DNA from 2 places in the Lysinibacillus sp. NPDC093190 genome. Region 2 is predicted to be linked to the other one. Evidence: a T-box and tRNA genes for the amino acid it is inferred to sense, from the RefSeq annotation. Region 2 holds a T-box; the other holds one or more tRNA genes.
What was found. A T-box is a leader RNA that pairs with one kind of tRNA and senses whether it is charged. The one in region 2 lies ahead of ileS (isoleucine--tRNA ligase), so its partner is inferred to be a tRNA-Ile.
Positions count from the first base shown of each region.

Region 1: it encodes a tRNA-Ile, which carries the amino acid that the T-box ahead of ileS (isoleucine--tRNA ligase) is inferred to sense. The anticodon was not compared.

Region 1 covers NZ_JBNNVG010000032.1:52,104-56,803, reverse strand. Annotated here, with positions in the region: tRNA gene ACQKOF_RS20825 (tRNA-Thr) at 1-67, shown strand, start outside; tRNA gene ACQKOF_RS20820 (tRNA-Tyr) at 77-160, shown strand; tRNA gene ACQKOF_RS20815 (tRNA-Trp) at 165-238, shown strand; tRNA gene ACQKOF_RS20810 (tRNA-His) at 286-361, shown strand; tRNA gene ACQKOF_RS20805 (tRNA-Gln) at 371-445, shown strand; tRNA gene ACQKOF_RS20800 (tRNA-Lys) at 461-533, shown strand; tRNA gene ACQKOF_RS20795 (tRNA-Arg) at 555-631, shown strand; tRNA gene ACQKOF_RS20790 (tRNA-Pro) at 649-725, shown strand; tRNA gene ACQKOF_RS20785 (tRNA-Ala) at 741-816, shown strand; tRNA gene ACQKOF_RS20780 (tRNA-Ser) at 831-923, shown strand; tRNA gene ACQKOF_RS20775 (tRNA-Phe) at 931-1,006, shown strand; tRNA gene ACQKOF_RS20770 (tRNA-Gly) at 1,010-1,083, shown strand; tRNA gene ACQKOF_RS20765 (tRNA-Ile) at 1,093-1,169, shown strand; tRNA gene ACQKOF_RS20760 (tRNA-Asn) at 1,174-1,250, shown strand; tRNA gene ACQKOF_RS20755 (tRNA-Glu) at 1,252-1,323, shown strand; gene tnpA (IS200/IS605 family transposase) at 1,490-1,963, shown strand; gene ACQKOF_RS20745 (nitric oxide synthase oxygenase) at 2,662-3,708, shown strand; gene ACQKOF_RS20740 (CynX/NimT family MFS transporter) at 3,753-4,700, opposite strand, start outside.
Region 2 covers NZ_JBNNVG010000002.1:19,849-34,669, forward strand. Annotated here, with positions in the region: gene ileS (isoleucine--tRNA ligase) at 433-3,522, opposite strand; T-box leader at 3,582-3,821, opposite strand; gene ACQKOF_RS02060 (DUF2785 domain-containing protein) at 3,903-4,748, opposite strand; gene ACQKOF_RS02065 (DUF3221 domain-containing protein) at 4,909-5,853, opposite strand; gene ACQKOF_RS02070 (sigma-70 family RNA polymerase sigma factor) at 5,846-6,364, opposite strand; gene ACQKOF_RS02075 (Lrp/AsnC family transcriptional regulator) at 6,515-6,952, opposite strand; gene ACQKOF_RS02080 (DJ-1/PfpI family protein) at 7,094-7,678, shown strand; gene ACQKOF_RS02085 (LysR family transcriptional regulator) at 7,721-8,572, opposite strand; gene ACQKOF_RS02090 (MFS transporter) at 8,741-9,886, shown strand; gene ACQKOF_RS02095 (hypothetical protein) at 10,401-10,706, shown strand; gene acnA (aconitate hydratase AcnA) at 10,946-13,651, opposite strand; gene ACQKOF_RS02105 (serine hydrolase domain-containing protein) at 14,283-14,821, opposite strand, start outside.

The sequences.
Region 1 (4,700 bases), on a different contig from region 2:
GTAGCTCAGTTGGTAGAGCAACTGACTTGTAATCAGTAGGTCGTGGGTTCGACTCCTATCGCCGGCATCATCCCATGGAGGGGTAGCGAAGAGGCTAAACGCGGCGGACTGTAAATCCGCTCCTTAGGGTTCGGCGGTTCGAATCCGTCCCCCTCCACCATTTTAGGGGCATAGTTCAACGGTAGAATAGAGGTCTCCAAAACCTTTGGTGTGGGTTCGATTCCTACTGCCCCTGCCAGGTTTCGAGGTACTCGTTATCAAACACTGCTGTGATTACATATAGTGGCGATTGTGGCGAAGTGGTTAACGCACCGGATTGTGGTTCCGGCATTCGTGGGTTCGATTCCCATCAGTCGCCCCATTTAATAATTGGGGTATAGCCAAGCGGTAAGGCAACGGATTTTGATTCCGTCATGCCTAGGTTCGAATCCTAGTACCCCAGCCATTCATTTCTTAATATGAGCCATTAGCTCAGTTGGTAGAGCATCTGACTTTTAATCAGAGGGTCGAAGGTTCGAGTCCTTCATGGCTCATCATGTTTTTATAAAAATTATGCGCCCGTAGCTCAATTGGATAGAGCGTCTGACTACGGATCAGAAGGTTATGGGTTCGACTCCTGTCGGGCGCGCCAAAAAAGCCTAATAGTATCGGAATGTAGCTCAGCTTGGTAGAGCACTTGGTTTGGGACCAAGGGGTCGTAGGTTCGAATCCTGTCATTCCGACCATCTTTCCTGATTGTTGGGGCCTTAGCTCAGCTGGGAGAGCGCCTGCCTTGCACGCAGGAGGTCAGCGGTTCGATCCCGCTAGGCTCCACCATTTATATAATTTCCGGAGGTATACCCAAGTCTGGCTGAAGGGATCGGTCTTGAAAACCGACAGGCGGGTAACACCGCGCGGGGGTTCGAATCCCTCTACCTCCTCCATTTTTCCGGGTCAGTAGCTCAGTTGGTAGAGCATTAGATTGAAGCTCTAAGTGTCGGCGGTTCGATTCCGTCCTGACCCACCATCTGCGGGTGTAGTTTAATGGTAAAACCTCAGCCTTCCAAGCTGATGTCGTGAGTTCGATTCTCATCACCCGCTCCAAAAAATAATGGGCCTATAGCTCAGCTGGTTAGAGCGCACGCCTGATAAGCGTGAGGTCGATGGTTCGAGTCCATTTAGGCCCACCATTATTCCGAAGTAGCTCAGTTGGTAGTAGCACCTGACTGTTAATCAGGTTGTCGCAGGTTCGAGTCCTGCCTTCGGAGCCACGGCCCGTTGGTCAAGTGGTTAAGACACCGCCCTTTCACGGCGGTAACACGGGTTCGAATCCCGTACGGGTCATCAAGCATGTTGCACATTCGTGCAACATGCTTTTTTGTATGCTTTGAAAACCCCCTGCTGTGCAGGGGGTTCCGGAAAGCTTTTAGCTATGGACAACAAAAAAGCTCCAATCGTACAGTCAAGTCAGGTCTGGTTAACCGACTTCGTACGAAAGGAGCCTCCAAAAATGGATAATAAAAGTTTAGCACATACAACATGGAATTGTAAGTATCACATCGTGTTTGCCCCAAAGTATAGAAGACAAATTATTTATGGTCAAATTAAAGTCGATGTAGGAAGAATATTACGCCAATTATGTGAAAGAAAAGGTGTAGAAATCATAGAGGCAACAGCATGTCCAGATCATATTCATATGTTGGTAAGCATTCCACCAAAATTAAGTGTATCTGCGTTTATGGGCTATTTAAAAGGGAAGAGCAGTTTAATGATTTTCGATCGACATGCGAATTTAAAGTATAAATATGGTAACCGTCAATTCTGGTGTCGAGGATACTATGTGGATACAGTCGGTCGGAATAAGAAAAAGATACAGGAGTATATAAAAAATCAATTACAGGAAGATATCCTGCAAGATCAAATGACAAAGAAAGAATTCATAGACCCGTTCACAGGAGAAGAAATTAAGAGAAAGAAAAAATAAGTAAGCCGCTTTAGCGGTTTGTGTGGAAACGGAGTGCGGTTGGCAGACCTTTCAGAATGTCTTTAGACATGGGCCAGTCCCCCCAGCGTTTTACGCGCAGAGCAAACCACCAGTTATACTGGTGGTTCTGATTTATGCCAACTAAACTGACAAACAAAGGTCACCATTCGTTAAGGAAATTTTATTTCTAATGCACATGTAATAACGTCTGCTCCTAAATACTGCGAAGGTAGTGACAATGATAAACAAAATTGCAAATGTGACTGAAAGTGTCTCGTGTATTACCTACTTCGAAATAAAAGAACGTTATAATAGCAAGTCTATACTCAATAGTTTTTTCCTCTGTAACTTCCTCTAATTTTTATAATGTCTACTCAAAATAGGAACCCTAATCCATAAATAACTTTAGTTTTAACTTCTTTCAGTAAGTGTTTTGGTAGCGAAAGCGAAGCGTCAGCTACACAGACAAAATACGTTGTTGCTGACGCTACGCTTTCGTGCATAAAACATCTGCAGGCCTAAGCACAAAGCCGAATCTGGACGCAATTATGCCGAGGTATAATTGATAAAAAAGAAGAAATGATATGAAATATTGAACAAAGTATTTCATATATAAAATATGTATGTTTTCAGGCAGATTTTTTCGTGGTGATTATAGTTCCATTCCTCTAATATGAGGGTAGATGGAGGAATTCGATATGAATTTACATGAAGTACAGCGGTTTTTAGAACTTTATCAAGTAGAACAAAATGAGCCTAAAACATGGCTAGAAAATAAATTACAGCAAATTAAAAAAGCAGGCGAATATATACCGACAACGGAAGAATTAATCTTTGGTGCACGAGTAGCATGGCGCAATAGTAATAAGTGTATTGGTCGATTGTTTTGGCAATCGCTGCATGTTGTTGATGCCCGAGATATTTCAAAAGAAGAGGATATTTTCAACGCATTGCTTGAACATATTCAATATGCAACAAATGATGGGAGAATTCGGCCAACAATAACGATTTTTGCACCGGGGCGAGTTCGTGTATGGAATCATCAGCTAATCCGTTATGCTGGCTATGAAACGGAATCTGGAACCGTTGGTGATTCGCATTCTGTTGAGTTTACAAAAGTATGTGAGTCACTTGGCTGGCAAGGTAAGAGAACAGCATTTGACGTGCTTCCGCTCGTTGTACAGGTGGATGGAAGGGAACCACAAGTCTTTACTATCCCTGACGAATATGTACTAGAGGTGCCGATTCGTCATCCGGAATCTGCTCAAGTAGAGAAGTTAGGATTAAAATGGTATGCAGTGCCGATAATTTCGAGTATGCGCTTCCAAATGGCAGGTATCGATTTTGAAGCAGCCCCATTTAATGGCTGGTATATGGGTACAGAAATCGGGGCACGTAATTTAGCAGATCATGAGCGTTATCATATGCTGCCCGTTATAGCAGAAATTTTTAACCTTGATACAACGAAACAGGCTTCTCTATGGCGTGATCGTGCATTAGTTGAGCTGAATATTGCAGTCCTACATTCCTTTAAAGAAGACGGTGTCAGCATCGTAGATCATCATACAGCTGCACAGCAATTTAAATTGTTTGAGGAAACAGAAGAAGCAGCGGATCGTGAAGTTACAGGTAATTGGACGTGGTTGATTCCACCTCTTTCACCAGCTACAACTCATATTTTCCATAAGCCTTATGTTAATGTTTACAATACACCTAACTATTTCTATCAGAAACCACCTTATTAGTAGAGAAAGGCAGCTCACTTTAACTATGAGCTGCCTTTTTTAATTCACATATTCACATATTCATTTTTAGAAGCCCTGAATGAACATAAGAAAAGTATCAATACTACGATAACAAATAACCAACCAGTGATATTCCAGCCACCAAATAAATCATGCAAATAACCAAATAAGATTGGACCGATTGCGGCTAATAAATATCCTAATGATTGTGCAAAACCTGATAAATCAGCTGCCTCAAAAGCTGTACGGGTACGTAGAGTAAAGAACATCATCGCTAATGCGAATGAAGCCCCTCCTGCTAAGCCTAGTAGCACCATCCACAGTACAGCGAGGCTTGTCCATTCCATCACTACTCCGATAAAGCCAACTAAGTAAAATATCGTAAACATTAATACGAGAGGACGTTGAGATGTCATTTTACTAGCGATAATAGGCACAGCTAAAGCCATTGGAACTTGTGAAAATTGCATGATGGAAAACATCCAGCCTGCACGATCAGCAGCTAATCCTTGTGATATATATATTTCAGGAATCCAAGCGGCAGTTGTATAGAATAATAATGACTGAAATCCCATAGCCCCCGCCACTGCCCAAGTAACAGGTGATTTCCATAATGGTGTACGTTCTTTCGTCGTTTTAACAGTAGACTCAGGCTTATTAAATTTCAGCTGTGGAATCCAAATTAATATGGTTAACACCACAAGAACAAGTGCGATTGCTAAAGCTCCCTGCCAGCCAAATGATGAATTGGCAATAGGATAACTAATGCCAGCACCGAGTCCAGCTGTCAAATTCATCGACATTGTGAACAATGCCATAAGTAAACCTACGTGATAGGGAAATTTCAATTTAAGTAATCCGGGAATTAGTACGTTACCGAATGAAATGGCTATACCAATTAGCATAGTACCAAATATGAGTAAACTAGTTGTGCCAAGGGAGCGTAGGACAATTCCTACCGCTAAAAGAATAGTTGATAAAAATAATGTTAA
Region 2 (14,821 bases):
TACTACAATATACCAGTATATCATCTGCGAATTGGTCACCGTAATTGATCTAAAAAAACTTTATTTCTCCATTTCGATTTTACTGCACATTTTCTTTCAGATATTCACTCAATATAGTGATGTAATTTAATATTACACTGTTAGTTGAATAACGGATAAAAAAATTTACAGATACTATACTTTTATTAAATATACTCAAACTATATCTTTAAACACAATAAAAGCTGAACTAATATCAAAATTAGTTCAGCTTAAAAATAGCATATTATAATGTTGCACATTGTTTTAAGTGCATTACTTTAACTCTTGACTTTTAAAAATACTGGTACCTGAGCGTTTCTTTTGGTTACCCCTAAGCAGTTACCGGGATTTACTTGATCACTTCTTCTGTTGACCAGAGTAGTTCCTGGGTTTACCTGAGCAATAAAGATTTTACATCTTAAAATAAACAGAAACTTTTTCATCAAACACTTCTGTCTCTATATATCGTTCACCATGATTGTCACTCACATAATGAATATCATTTAACAACACATTTGCCTTTAATAACGATTCATGCTGCTGGATGATAGTTATTGCTTTGGTACTTCCTTCAATTGAAATTGACACATATTGCTCAACAGGGAGTTTCCATTGTTTGCGTGTATCTTGAATTGTGCGAATTAGTTCTCTAATTTGCCCTTCCTCAAGTAAGCTAGCTGTCAGATGAACATTGATAAGGACCCGGCACGAAGCATCTTCTGCTAAGATGTACTGGTCCTTTACGATGGATTCTGTTAACACGTGCGCTTTTAACAATGATAACTGTTCCCCATCAATCGTTAACGCAACTGAACCTGTTCGCTGTAATATAATTTTCTCCTCGTCATTTAAATTTACTACGTAATCTTTTACTTTGTTGACTTTTGCTCCAAATACTGCACCAGCCGTTTTAAAATTAAGCTTATAATGAACGGTTTCATATGCTGAAAAATCATTTGTCCAAATGCATTCTTTCATATTTAGTTCATCTTTCACGAGCTCGCTATATGGTTGATAATCTGTTATCTCACCGTCAACAGAGACAATCATTTCACTTAACGGCTGCTTTACCTTGATTCCTTGACTATTACGGATGCTGCGGCCAAGCTCTACGACTGTTAAAATATTCGCCATTTCTTTTTCAAGCTTTGGATTCAATAGTTGTTCATTGTATGTTGGGTAGTTTTGTAAATGAACACTTTTTCCTGATAATTGTCGATATAAATCCTCCGCAATAAATGGTGTGAATGGTGCTAGTAATTGACAAATTGTCGTTAGCAGCTCATACAGTGTACTATAGGCACCCCGTTTATCCTCTGTCAGCCCATTTGCCCAAAATCTTGCTCGTGAGCGACGGATATACCAGTTACTTAGCTCTTCTACAAGCTTACCAATTTCACGTGTTGCTTGTGTAAATTGATAGTCGTCCATAGATTTTGTCACAAGCTGGATCGTATGATGTAATCGAGATAATATCCAATGATCTAGTTTTGTACGCGTGCCAGTCTTTTCTGCATCGTATTGGAAACCATCTATTTCTGCATATAGCTGATAAAATTTAAATGTATTATCGAGTGTATCGACTAGCTTTGATTTCGCATCCATCACAATCTTCTCAGAAAAGCGTTTAGGATTCCAAGGAGAACTGTCCACTAAGAACGCCCATCGTAAAGCATCCGCTCCATACTGTTCTATCAGTTCAACTGGTTCTAATGCATTTCCTTTGCTTTTCGACATTTTCTGCCCATGCTCATCTAAAACATGCCCTAAAGAAAGGACATTTTTATAAGGTGCCTTTCCTGTAAATAAAGCCGAAACCGCTAATAAACTATAGAAAAAGCCTCGTGTTTGGTCGATGCCTTCGATGACAACATCAGCAGGGAATTGATTGTTAAAAGTCGTAAGGTCTCCAAAAGGATAATGATGCTGCGCAAATGGCATAGATCCACTATCAAACCATACATCAATCACTTCAGGTGTACGTTCCATGTCACCACTACACTTTGGACAAGTACACACAACCTCGTCAATATACGGCTTATGAAGTTCGATGTCATGTAAAGTGCCCTTCGCTAATTCTTTTAAAGATGCAATACAATTTGGCGCCTCTTCATGACCACAATCCTGACAAACCCACACATTTAGCGGTGTACCCCAATAGCGATTACGGCTAATATTCCAGTCCACTAGATTTTCCAAAAAATTACCAAATCTACCGTGTTTAATGTGATCAGGATACCATGTAACTTGTTCATTTTTTTGTAAAAGTTTATCTTTCAATGTAGACATGTTGATAAACCAGCTGTCAGTTGCGTAATAAAGCAACGGTGAATCACAGCGCCAGCAATGAGGATAACTATGTTCATACTTTTCCTTATCAAACAATAGCTCATCTTTTGAGAGCATTTTAATAATGTCGACATCGCAATCTTTCACAAATTTACCGACAAGCTCTGGAACTTCTTCTGTATAACAGCCTTTCAAATCAACAACATTGACAAACGATAGCCCATTTTGCTGAACCGTTTTATAATCGTCCTCCCCATATGCAGGAGCGATATGGACGATACCAGTTCCACTATGCTCTGTGACATAATCGGCCAGCACAACGACATGACCTTTATTAACGGTTACGTATGAAAAAGGTGGAATGTACGATACACCTTCAAATTCATGACCATTATGCTCACTCAATATTTCAACGGGTTCAGTAAAAACCTTTTCCACTAATGATTTTGCCAAGATATATACTTTATCGTGCTGCTTCACTCGAACATACACGAGCTTAGGATTCATTGCCAAGGCAACATTGGCAGGTAATGTCCATGGAGTCGTTGTCCAGCCAAGAAAATATTCATCTTTATCCTTTAGCTTAAACATAGCCGTGACAGATAAATCCTTTACATCCTTATAGCCCTGTGCAACTTCATGAGAGCTTAATGATGTTTGACAGCTAGGGCAATATGGTGAAACACGGTGCCCCTTATATAAAAGCTTTTCCTTGTGCACATGACTTAAAATATTCCAAACGGACTCAATATAATCATTACTTAGCGTTAAATACGGGTCATCCATGTCAATCCAATAGCCTAGCTGCTCTGTAAAGGAGCGCCACTTCTTCTCATAGGTAAATACACTTCCCTTACACTCTTGAATAAATTGTTCAACACCATATTTCTCAATTTCTTGCTTGCCAGAGATGCCTAGCTTTTTTTCTACGCCCAACTCTACAGGCAAACCATGTGTATCCCAACCAGCTTTACGTTCAACCAAATAACCTTGCATCGTTTTATAACGAGCCACGACATCTTTAATCGTTCTGCCAAATGCGTGACCTACGTGTGGTAAACCATTCGCTGTTGGCGGTCCTTCGTAAAATACAAAAGGCTGCTGCCCAACACGATTTGTCACAGATGTTGCAAACGTGCCTTCTTGCTCCCACAATGCTCGAATCCGTATTTCTCGTTCAACCGTTGTTTCCTTCTTCTGTTCTGCTTGCATATTAGTTCCTCCTATACAATTAATTTTGTATAAAAGGCATACAAAAAACCCCGTCCCAAGTAAGGGACGGGGTTAACCGCGAATACCACCCTAATTCTATTGAATCAACGTTCAATAGCACTTAGCAACGTACAATCATACGTGTTCTTTTTAACGGTAGACACCCGGATTAGCTTACTATGTTCAGCCAATCTTCTCAGAGAGGATCTTCATGTAACACCTGCACACCGACTTCCACCAATATGTCGGCTCTCTGTAGAACAAAATGAAACACTACTTTTTCTCATCAACGAATTTGTATGCTTTTATTGTCACTCATCTTAACAAACTAATTTTTGTCTGTCAATAATTTCAAAGCACTAATATTGGTAGTGATTTCCTTATAATTCATTGAGACATGCTTCGATGCTTTTATGAAGAGCTGCGAACTTAGGCTTTCTATTTGTTTTAATATAAAAGCTTTTTACAAAGGTTTTACAGTTAAAAAGTAAAATTCTATGATGCTGAACATCGAGCTGTTCTTTTCTTACGTTTAAAGTAGCAGGTAATTCTTGCAGCAATTTAGTGATCTCTTGCTCCTCTAAACCATGCTCAAGCATTGTGAAAATAGGTACTAAAATCCGTTCATCTTCATTATGTATGAAAGCATAATTTTCTTGCAAAACGGTGTTCCATAATGCGCTTACAATTTCAATATAAGAAGTTTTATTTAATTTTGGATTTTTCACTAATTCATTCATTGCATCAGCCATATGTGCAACACTATGAGCCCAACCTTTCACCGGCACGTAGCCTCTTACATCCGTTTCAGCTGATAAATAAGCTAGTAATTGATCTTTACAATCATTTATTTTGTGCTCAGATAAAAAATCATCTTCATTTTCCCTAAATAAAATAAGTGCGATTAAAAGCGACGTAAATGTACGGGTAAAAACTAAATCTGATTCGCTTTCTGTAATACCCTTACATAATAAATTATTTAAACATTCCTCAAAAAGCTCCGTTAAAAGTGAATGCTCTAGAAAGTTTTTTTCACGGATCAATTCATAAAACGATCCATAAATTAAGTCATCTCTCAGTTCGCTATCTAATGAACCGATATGTAGCATCATTGATTGTATGAGATGAGTTTGGTCCTCTTGCTGCCACATTTTATTTCCACTATTTATGTCTGTTAGTATTTTTTTTAATTCATTTTCCTTAAGTAGGTTTTTATTTAGTATCATATCCAATCTTTCTCCCTTACCTTTTTGTGAATTTGCATAATCATCTTTTACCACGCCCTTGACTATACAAATACTTACAATAATTGTACACTAATCCAAATATAAAAACAGCTAAAAAAAAGCTAGACATTCTTGAAATTTTTGAATGTCTAGCCTTGATTTATTTATACTCTTCTAGTATTTTTACGCTGTCTATATCAGCAAATCTTACTATATTTACATCATGTTGGTTTCTATCCTCGTTATATTTAACTTCTACATAATCACCAAGTGATAATGTTTTGGGAGTATCAATTAATGGGAACCACATACCATTACCATATTTTTTTACGATTTCATCTACAGATAATTCACCAATATTCGATTCATCGACATGAGAAACTACTAAAAATTCATGTTCCTTAATGGCTACGACTACCCCATCTTTTGAACGACTTCCCTTCTCCTTAACTGGAATATCATATTTTTCACGTAGGTATGTTATTTCTTGACTATAATGTTCCTCAAAATAGTTCAAAGCGTCTCTTTCCACTAGGAAAAGTAGCATCATTCTTTCTACGTCTTTGTATCGATTTTTTTCCTGCTCTAGTAATGTACTGATAGTAACAAATTTATAAATCATTGGTTTAGTAAATTGTTCAATATATTCTTCTTTTGTAAGATTCATCTTTTTCAATTGTTCAGCTTTTATACTTGATTCTAGCATGACTTCAAGCTCTTTATCGATGTTTTCTTGAGTAGGCACTACCCCCTTTGATTGTGCGTAAGCATATAAAGATTCCCACTGTAAATAGGATTCAAATCGCTCCTTTCCATCAGCTGTCAATTTCTGACCCTTTGCATTAGGATCTATTTCCAAATAGAAGTATAAATACTTTTCATCAAATAGAGTCGGTATACTTGCTGATTGCTCCTGATTTCCGCTGTATTGAGTATATAGAAAGATGCCAATACAAACTGTGAATATAATAGATAATACACTATATTGCCAACGCCAAGATTTTTTCTTCATCTCACGCTGTTCTAAATGCTGTACAACATTAGTCATAACACGCTTTTTACTTTCGCTTAAATCCTTTAATACCTTTACATCGACTTTACTCATGCAGCAGTACCTCCCATTCAATATGCTGTAGCTTTGGCTTTAATAGCTCTCGTCCACGACGTAGCCTTGTTTTCACCGTACTCTCCGGAATACTTAAAAGCTCGGCAATTTCAATGACAGGCATTTCCTCAAAATAATAATAAATAAGGACCTCACGCTGTTTTAATGGTAGTGCTAAGATGGCGTTTTCAATTAAGGTTTGTTCATCCTGCTGCACTAGCATGTCCCTTTTCGTGACAGCCTGCTTGGCAAAGATCTTCTGTTGAACTTGTATTTTACGGTATGTCCAGCTGCGTAAATAGTCTTTACTTTTGTTAATGACGAGCCTCGATAAATATGCCCGTAACTCTCCTCTTTCTTCATAGTTTTGCTGATTATCGTAAAATTTAATAAATACATCTTGAACGATATCTTCAGCACTTTGTAAATCTTTGACGTAATAAAAGGCAAGTCGGATGAGCCTTTCTGTATGCTGCTGCATTATTTCTTCGAGTTCTTTAATTTCAAGCAACATCTCTCCCCCTCTCTGCCCTATAAACGGTGCTCACGGTATAGAGGTTTGCTTTTTTTGTATTTTTTTAAATAAAGATCTTGATTTTGGTTTAATTGGAATATATTTTATGTTCCTCTCATTATTCGAGCAACTCCGAATTCACTTATTCTAATTTTTATCAGAAAAAGGCGCAATGACCGCTTTTTCATTTGAAGAAAGTACAATATTTGTTGATGGGGTTCCATAAGGCATTGCCTCATCAATAAACTGCTCCAATGTTTGCACTGAATTGGTTGCAATTTTTACAATATAACTTATTTCACCCGCTACACGATAGCATTCAAGGACATCGGGATGTGCGTTACAAAAATCCGATAGACTTTTACAATCAATTGATTTAAATAAAATAATGGCTTGAATGTCGCGATTCAACTTTTTTAAATTTACCTTTGCACTATAAGCTTCAATAATCCCTTGCTCTTCTAATTTTTTAACACGCTCAATTACTGCTGGAGATGATAAATGAACCATCGCCGCTAATTCCTTCATCGACATTTTTGCGTTTCGCTGCAATTGCTGTAAAATTTCAGTATCTATTTGATCCATATGTATCCACCTTTTTTAATAAATTAGATTTAATAAAATTCCTTTTATTATAAAGCAAATCATCTAAATTACATTATACAGATTCTGTCATTGAATAGCCTTATTCATTACAATTAAACATATAAAGGAGGCATTAATAACGTGAAAAAAATATTATTACTATTAGCAAATGGTTTTGAGGCTGTAGAGGCGAGTGTTTTTACAGATGTACTTGGTTGGAATAAATGGGAGGGCGACGGTACAACAGAGGTCGTGACCGTTGGATTGCATCCGCAATTGCAATGTACATGGAATTTTAACGTAGCTCCCGAAAAATTGCTGCATGAAATTTCATTAGAAGATTTTGATGCACTTGCGATTCCTGGAGGCTTTGAGGAAGCTGGATTTTATGATGATGCCTTTAGCGAGGAATTCCAGGCGGTCGTTCGTCATTTCGATGAACACAAAAAACCGATTGCAACGATTTGTGTAGCTTCCCTAATTTTAGGTCAAAGCGGAGTACTACATAATCGCAAAGCTACTACTTATAATCATCCAACTAGTAAACGATTATCACAGTTACAATCCTATGGTGCAAACATCGTCAACGAACGAATTGTTCGAACTGAACATATTATTACATCCTCAAATCCTGGCACTGCATTCGACGTTTCCTTTAGCTTACTAGAAATGCTGACATCTGAGGAAAATACAAAAAAGGTAAAGGATTTAATGGGGTTTAAGTAATTTAATGAAGCTGCCTCAATGCGTTAAGGCAGCTTCATTCCATTAATTTGATAATAAATGATATAACTTCGATCCAAATTCTTTGCTTTTTGCAACCAATGAAATTGTTCTTGTTCTTCCAAAATTATTAATTGGTAAGGCAAAAAGCTGAAGATGACCGATATTTTTAGCCATTAACTCTGGTACAATCGTTATTCCCATACCAGAAGTTACAGCTCCAAAGATAAAATCCCCAAAGCTCACTTCGCTTATGATATTAGGCTTATAGCCAAGCGCTTGTATTTGTTCTATTATCTCCTTCCTTGAATCACAAGGAGCTTGATGAACAATAAGTGGCTCCTCACACAATTCTGCAAGGTCAACTGCTGTTCTTGAATTAAAACGATGATACAACGGAAACACAGCATAGTAAGGCTCCGTAAACAATTCCCAACTCCACAAAGATTCCCCCGCATATTTTGCATCCACAAATACTGCATCAAGTCTACCTTTTTGTAAAGATTGCAACAGTTCATTTGAAGTATTTTGAATCATTAACGTTATAGGTCGATCTAGTAGCTTAAGTTCATTCATTTTGTTTGGCAAATAATAGGTGGCTAAGCTGGGCAGACCACCGATGGCAATTGGATTGCTCTGGTTAAATTGCTGCAATTCTTCACGAATAGCTGTTAATTCAGTCAAAACTGGTGTAATTCGAGTGTAAAAACGTTCGCCAGCTTCTGTTAATTCAATACCAATGGATGCCCTATGAAATAGCTCGATGCCAAGATTATTCTCTAAATTTTTTATATGTTTACTTAGTGCAGGTTGGGAAAGATTCGTGATTTGAGCAGCTTTAGAAAAACTTTTTTGATTGGCAGCAGCAATAAAACTATGTAACCATTCTACATTCATTATATCCCTCCATACCCTATAACGATTTGTTATATCCTTATAAAATAGTGATTGTTCCATATTCTTGGTTTTTTTAGTAACCTATTAAATATACAAGGTGCTTCGATTATAACATAACGTTATAGGTCATCTATACATTGCATCTTTAATTTTATGGAGGTTCAATAAATGAAAAATGTTTTATTATTATCCTTTGGCATGTTTGCCTTGGGCTTTGATGCCTATGTAATCGCAGGGCTTCTCCCAGGAATTAGCGATACGTATCAAAAAAGTACATCACAAGTCGGCCAAGCTGTGAGTATTTTCACTTTATTTTACGCTATCTCAGCGCCATTATTTTCTTCTTTACTTGCAGGAAAACCAATTAAAAAAATCTTAATAGGATCAATGCTTATCTTCACAATAGCGAATAGCATTACAGCTTTAGCGCCGACCTTTTCTATTCTTCTACTATCGAGAGCAATTGCAGGGACCGGAGCTGGTTTATTTTCACCATTAGCAGTATCGGCCTCTTCAAAGTTCGTTTCTAGTGGGAGGAGAGGGCGAGCTCTAGGATTGACTATTGGAGGAATGAGTATGGGAACAGTGCTTGGGGTACCTTTGGGTATTTATATATCCAGCTTATTTGATTGGAAATTAACACTTTGGCTATTAGTTATGATTGGTGTAATTTCTGTATTATGTATGTATATATTTCTTCCCAATTTTCCTACAACACCTCCCCCTGCACTAAACGAACGATTAAAAATGTTCCTAGATAAAAGAGTAACAATAACTGTATGTATAACATTTTTTTCCAGTGTTGCTAGCCTAGGATTATACACATATCTATCTCCCCTATTAGAAGAAATGGCAAGCTCCAGCAATTTAACGATGTATCTTTGGGCATGGGGACTCGGTGGCTTGTTTGGAAGTTTAATGATCGGTTACTTGATCGACTATTTCGGGAAACCAAAAGCTTTAGTTACAATCATTTTAATCACTTTAACTTTATCCATTATCTGTATACCATTAATGCTTAACTTACCGATATTAAAGTACTTACCGTTCTTTGTCTGGGGAGCAATGGGTTGGGCATGTCAAGCACCTCAACAACATATTTTACTATCATATCAGCCGAATAATGGGAGTTCGGTAGTTGCAATAAACAGTTCTGTTAATTATTTAGGCAGTGCAATAGGTGCAAGCTTAGGTGGGATTGTACTGTCCTTGCAGATGGGATCAGTAATATTGATTTATTTTGCGATAATCTCTATGTTATTCGCAATTTGTTTACAGTTCTATAGTTTGAAGAACAAATTTAGCGTTATTTAATAATTGCGATTCTAACTGTTGATTCGATGATCCTATTCGTCATTTTGATGGTTAGAATCGCAATTTTGTGTTTCTATCCTATCATTTAAGGGTGGGGCTTTCAGTCGCTTTAGCGTTTCTTTCCGTCGCTCTGGCGATTCTTTCCGTCACTTCGGCGGGACCTTCCGTCGTTGGAGATTCTTTCCGTCGTTTAGGCAGTTCTTTCCGTCACTTCGATGGTTCCATCCGTCGCTCTGGCGATTCTATCCGTCACTTCAGCCGGGTTATCCATCACTAAGAGTTATATGATGTATTTGTATTACAACCATTGGCAATGGCATTGGAAAAGCTACCACCTGCAAAGTACATACAGCAGCTTTAACAAGTTTCCTAAATATCCTTTGCAAAGGTACATTTTAAAGTTGCCGTTGATTGAAAAACACAATATATTAAATAGAAACTCCTACAATCTGTAACAATTTGTAATTTAGTTCGTCTAATTGGCAATAGAATGAAATTTTTTGGAAGCAGTCTAATGAAAAAAATTTTGTTTCTAATTTTGTTGGTAAGTCTGTTTTTGGTTTCTGCTTGTACAAATGGAAAAACGCAATCATTAGAAGCCTTTTATAAGGATGCAAAAATTGAAAGTATATCTAAAGTGATCATCCAAGATGGTTCAACTGGTGCTTCAAAAACGATAACTAAGCAAAAACAAATCAATGAATTCGTTTCTCTGATTAAAGATATAAAGTTTACTCCGCAAGACAATCAAGAAAACGTGTTGGATGGAGATATGATATTACTCTTTTTGATAGTAAAAGAGAATTTAAATTCACACTAAGTGAAATTGACAACATCTACTGTGATTCAAACCCAGATATTTATCCTATTGTAGAGAACTATTACAAACAGTTGGAAATTGTAGAAGAGTAAAGATTTTAAAACTAAAGACCTCTTTATATTGAAGTCTTTTTTATGCATTTGGTGGGGCTATCCATCACATTGACGGTTCGGAGCTTCTATCCATCATTTTACAGAAAAAAACCGATCTCCTAAGAGATCGGTTTTTTATTTAAATGATTACTGAGCAGCTTTCGCGCGAAGAACCATTTGTAGGATACCACCGTGACGGTAGTAGTCTACTTCTACTTCTGAGTCGAAACGAGCTAAAGCTTGGAAAGTTTTAACTGAACCGTCTTCAGATTTAGCAGTAACTGTTAAGATTTCACGTGGTTTTACGTTATCAGTAATGTTAACAGAGATTTCTTCTTTACCAGTTAAGCCTAAAGTATCAGCAGATTCACCTGGCATGAATTGAAGTGGAAGAACACCCATCATTACTAAGTTAGAACGGTGGATACGCTCGTAAGATTGTGCGATAACTGTTTTGATACCAAGTAAGTTTGTACCTTTAGCAGCCCAGTCGCGAGAAGAACCCATACCGTAGTCGTTACCAGCAAGTACTACTAAGCCAGTACCTTGCTCTTGGTATTTCATACATGCGTCATAGATGTACTCTACTTCACCAGTTGGCCAGTAAGTAGTGAAACCACCTTCTGTACCAGGAGCAACTTGGTTACGGATACGGATGTTTGCAAATGTACCACGCATCATAACTTCGTGGTTACCACGACGAGAACCGTATGAGTTGAAGTCACGGATTGCAACACCGTTTTCGATTAAATATTTACCTGCAGGTGTATCTTTACCGATTGCACCAGCTGGAGAAATATGGTCAGTTGTAATTGAGTCACCGAACTTCGCCATAACGCGTAAGCCTTCTAAGCCTTTAATAGCTTCTGGCTCTTTCGCAAGACCTTGGAAGAATGGTGGGTTTTGGATGTAAGTTGATTTGTCATCAAATGTGTATAGAGACTCAGTTGATGTTTCAATTGCATTCCATTTTTCGTTCGCTGTGAATACAGTTTCGTATTCTTTTTGGAATAATTCACGGTTAACTACAGTGCCTAATACAGCGTTAACTTCTTCAGTTGAAGGCCAGATATCAGCGAAGAATACTTCGTTGCCATCTTTATCTTTACCGAATGAATCTTTTTGTAGGTCGATATCCACAGTACCAGCAAGTGCATAAGCAACAACAAGTGGTGGAGAAGCTAAGTAGTTAGCTTTTACAAGTGGGTGTACGCGACCTTCGAAGTTACGGTTACCAGAAAGAACTGATGTTACGAATAAGTCGTTATCTTTGATAGCGTCTTCGATTTCAGGAAGTAATGGACCTGAGTTACCGATACATGTTGTACAGCCGTAACCTACAGTGTTGAAACCAATTTCGTCAAGGTAAGTTTGTAAACCTGAATCTTCAAGGTAACCAGTTACTACTTTAGAACCTGGTGCTAAAGAAGTTTTTACCCATTTAGGCACAGTTAGACCTTTTTCTACAGCTTTTTTCGCCACTAAGCCCGCAGCAATTAATACGTATGGGTTAGATGTATTTGTACAAGAAGTGATCGCAGCGATTGCTACAGCACCTGTTGGGATTTCAACATCACCTTCAGCAAATTTAGCTACAGAAGTTTTTGCGAATTCATCTTCAGTTAAACCGAAACCTTGTGTACCTTGTGGTGCCACTACTGCTTCTTTGTAACGAGTACGCATTTGAGATAGTGGAATTAAGTCTTGTGGACGTTTTGGACCAGAAAGGTTTGGTTCGATTTCATCTAAGTTTACTTCTAATACGTCAGTGTAAACTGGCTCTAATGTTGGATCGAAGAACATGTGGTTAGCTTTTAAGTAAGATTCTACAACCGCGATGTGCTCTTCGTCACGACCAGTTAAACGCATGTAGTTTAATGATTCTTCGTCAATTGCGAAGTAACCACATGTAGCACCATATTCAGGAGCCATGTTAGAGATTGTCGCACGGTCAGCTAGTGGTAATTTAGTTACGCCAGGTCCGAAGAACTCAACGAATTTACCAACTACGCCACGTTGACGTAATACTTGTGTTACTTTTAATGCTAAGTCAGTAGCAGTAGTTCCGTTTGGAAGATCGCCAACTAATTTAACACCGATAACTTCTGGAATTGGGAAGTATGAAGGTTGACCAAGCATACCTGCTTCAGCTTCGATACCACCAACGCCCCATCCAAGAACGCCGATACCGTTGATCATTGTTGTATGTGAGTCAGTACCTACTACTGAATCTGGGAAAGTTTCGAATGTACCGTCAGCATTTTCGTTTACGTGTACAACTGGAGCTAAATACTCTAAGTTTACTTGGTGAACGATACCAGTTGCTGGTGGTACAGCACGGAAGTTATTGTAAGCAGTTTGAGCCCATTTTAAGAAGTTATAACGCTCAGCGTTACGTTCGAATTCAAGGTCCATGTTTGCTTGTAATGCAGATGCATTACCGTATTTGTCTACTTGTACTGAGTGGTCAATTACAAGGTCAACTGGAATAGCAGGGTTGATTTTGCTTGGGTCGCCGCCCATTTCTTTCATAGCAGAACGTAGAGAAGCAAGGTCAACTACTACTGGTACACCAGTAAAGTCTTGTAATACTACGCGAGAAGGTTTGAATGGTACTTCAGCTTCTGGATCTGCACCGTTACCCCATTTTGCTAATTCGTTTACGTGCTCTTCTTTGATAACATATGCATCATATTGACGTAAAACTGATTCTAATAATACTTTGATTGAGTAAGGAAGGTTTGAAACTTTTGCAACGCCAGCTTTTTCAATCGCAGCTAAGTCATAGTAATTATAAGTTTTACCATTAACTTCGAATGATGCGCGGCTGTTGTGTAAATTACCTTGTGCCATTTGCGGATCCCCCTAAATATCTTTTTGAAAAGGCCTATATAAATTTTTAAAGCATCTTTTCTCCAATACCCATGATAGCGCATTTATATTCATAAGTAAATTACATTAATATTATCTTTTTCGATAAGTAATCCTTATGACCTTGGTTTGTAGCCTAATGTATTTAATTTTTTGATGTGCATAATATGAAGGTTTCGCTAAAAAGAAGTTTTTATACCTTTTTATGAAGTGTATATAAATGTTTTTAACTGGGGCACTTTTTGGGGCACTCGTTGTTTTTTTAAATGGTGCAATGGTGCCCCAACAAAAAAATTATATATTTATAAAAATCATTTTGGACAGGTACTTTATATAGTAGAAATTTTATCAAAGAAAATAATTTACAACAACTAGGTTTTGTAACCTTTATTTCCATTTTATTTTTATATAAGCTCTAAAATAAAAAAGCCACTATGGTAGTGATCCCTTAAAGTTAGATTTTTGGTCTAACTTTTGGGGTATAGTTCATTTTTAGTGGCTTTTGTTTATTATTTATTATCTTCTACATATTTCCGAGTTAAGAATGCAGTCAAATGAGCTCGAGTCATTTCTGTGTCGTACTGTTTTTGTTGAAGCCGTTCTTGAATGATAGTTAATTCAACGTGATTGCAAATTCCGAGTTCGGCGCGCCAGCAAATACAACCGTTCCGCTATACGGCAGTTTAACTTTGTTATTGCCGCTCACAACGGTAAAATTGACGCATACTCCCTGCTCATCATACACCGCGAATGAACTCTTCGATGGCAACGTCACGGTCATCGTTTTCCCCGCTGCCGCTTGCGGGATCGTAAACCATCTCGCATGCCCATTTGCTTGTAGCGTAACTTTGGATGATTGGTTTGCATCAAGTGGTTTCACGTTGGTTCCACTTACGTATAACAATCCGGACATCTCCATATATTCATTACCGCCTTCTGTATAGAAACGAGATTCCGTCGCATCACGGCCTGTCATCACGGGGATCTGAAGCTGATGCGCAGCCGTGTTTGGGCCTGTAATTTTTCTGCCGTCCCAATAGCCCTCTAGACCTTCACTGCGATTAATTTGTGTTGTAAGCATCATTGGTAAGAGATATTGAGCAGAACTATATTTCTCGTTTACGAGATAGAACTTAACGCCTTCCCGCTTCG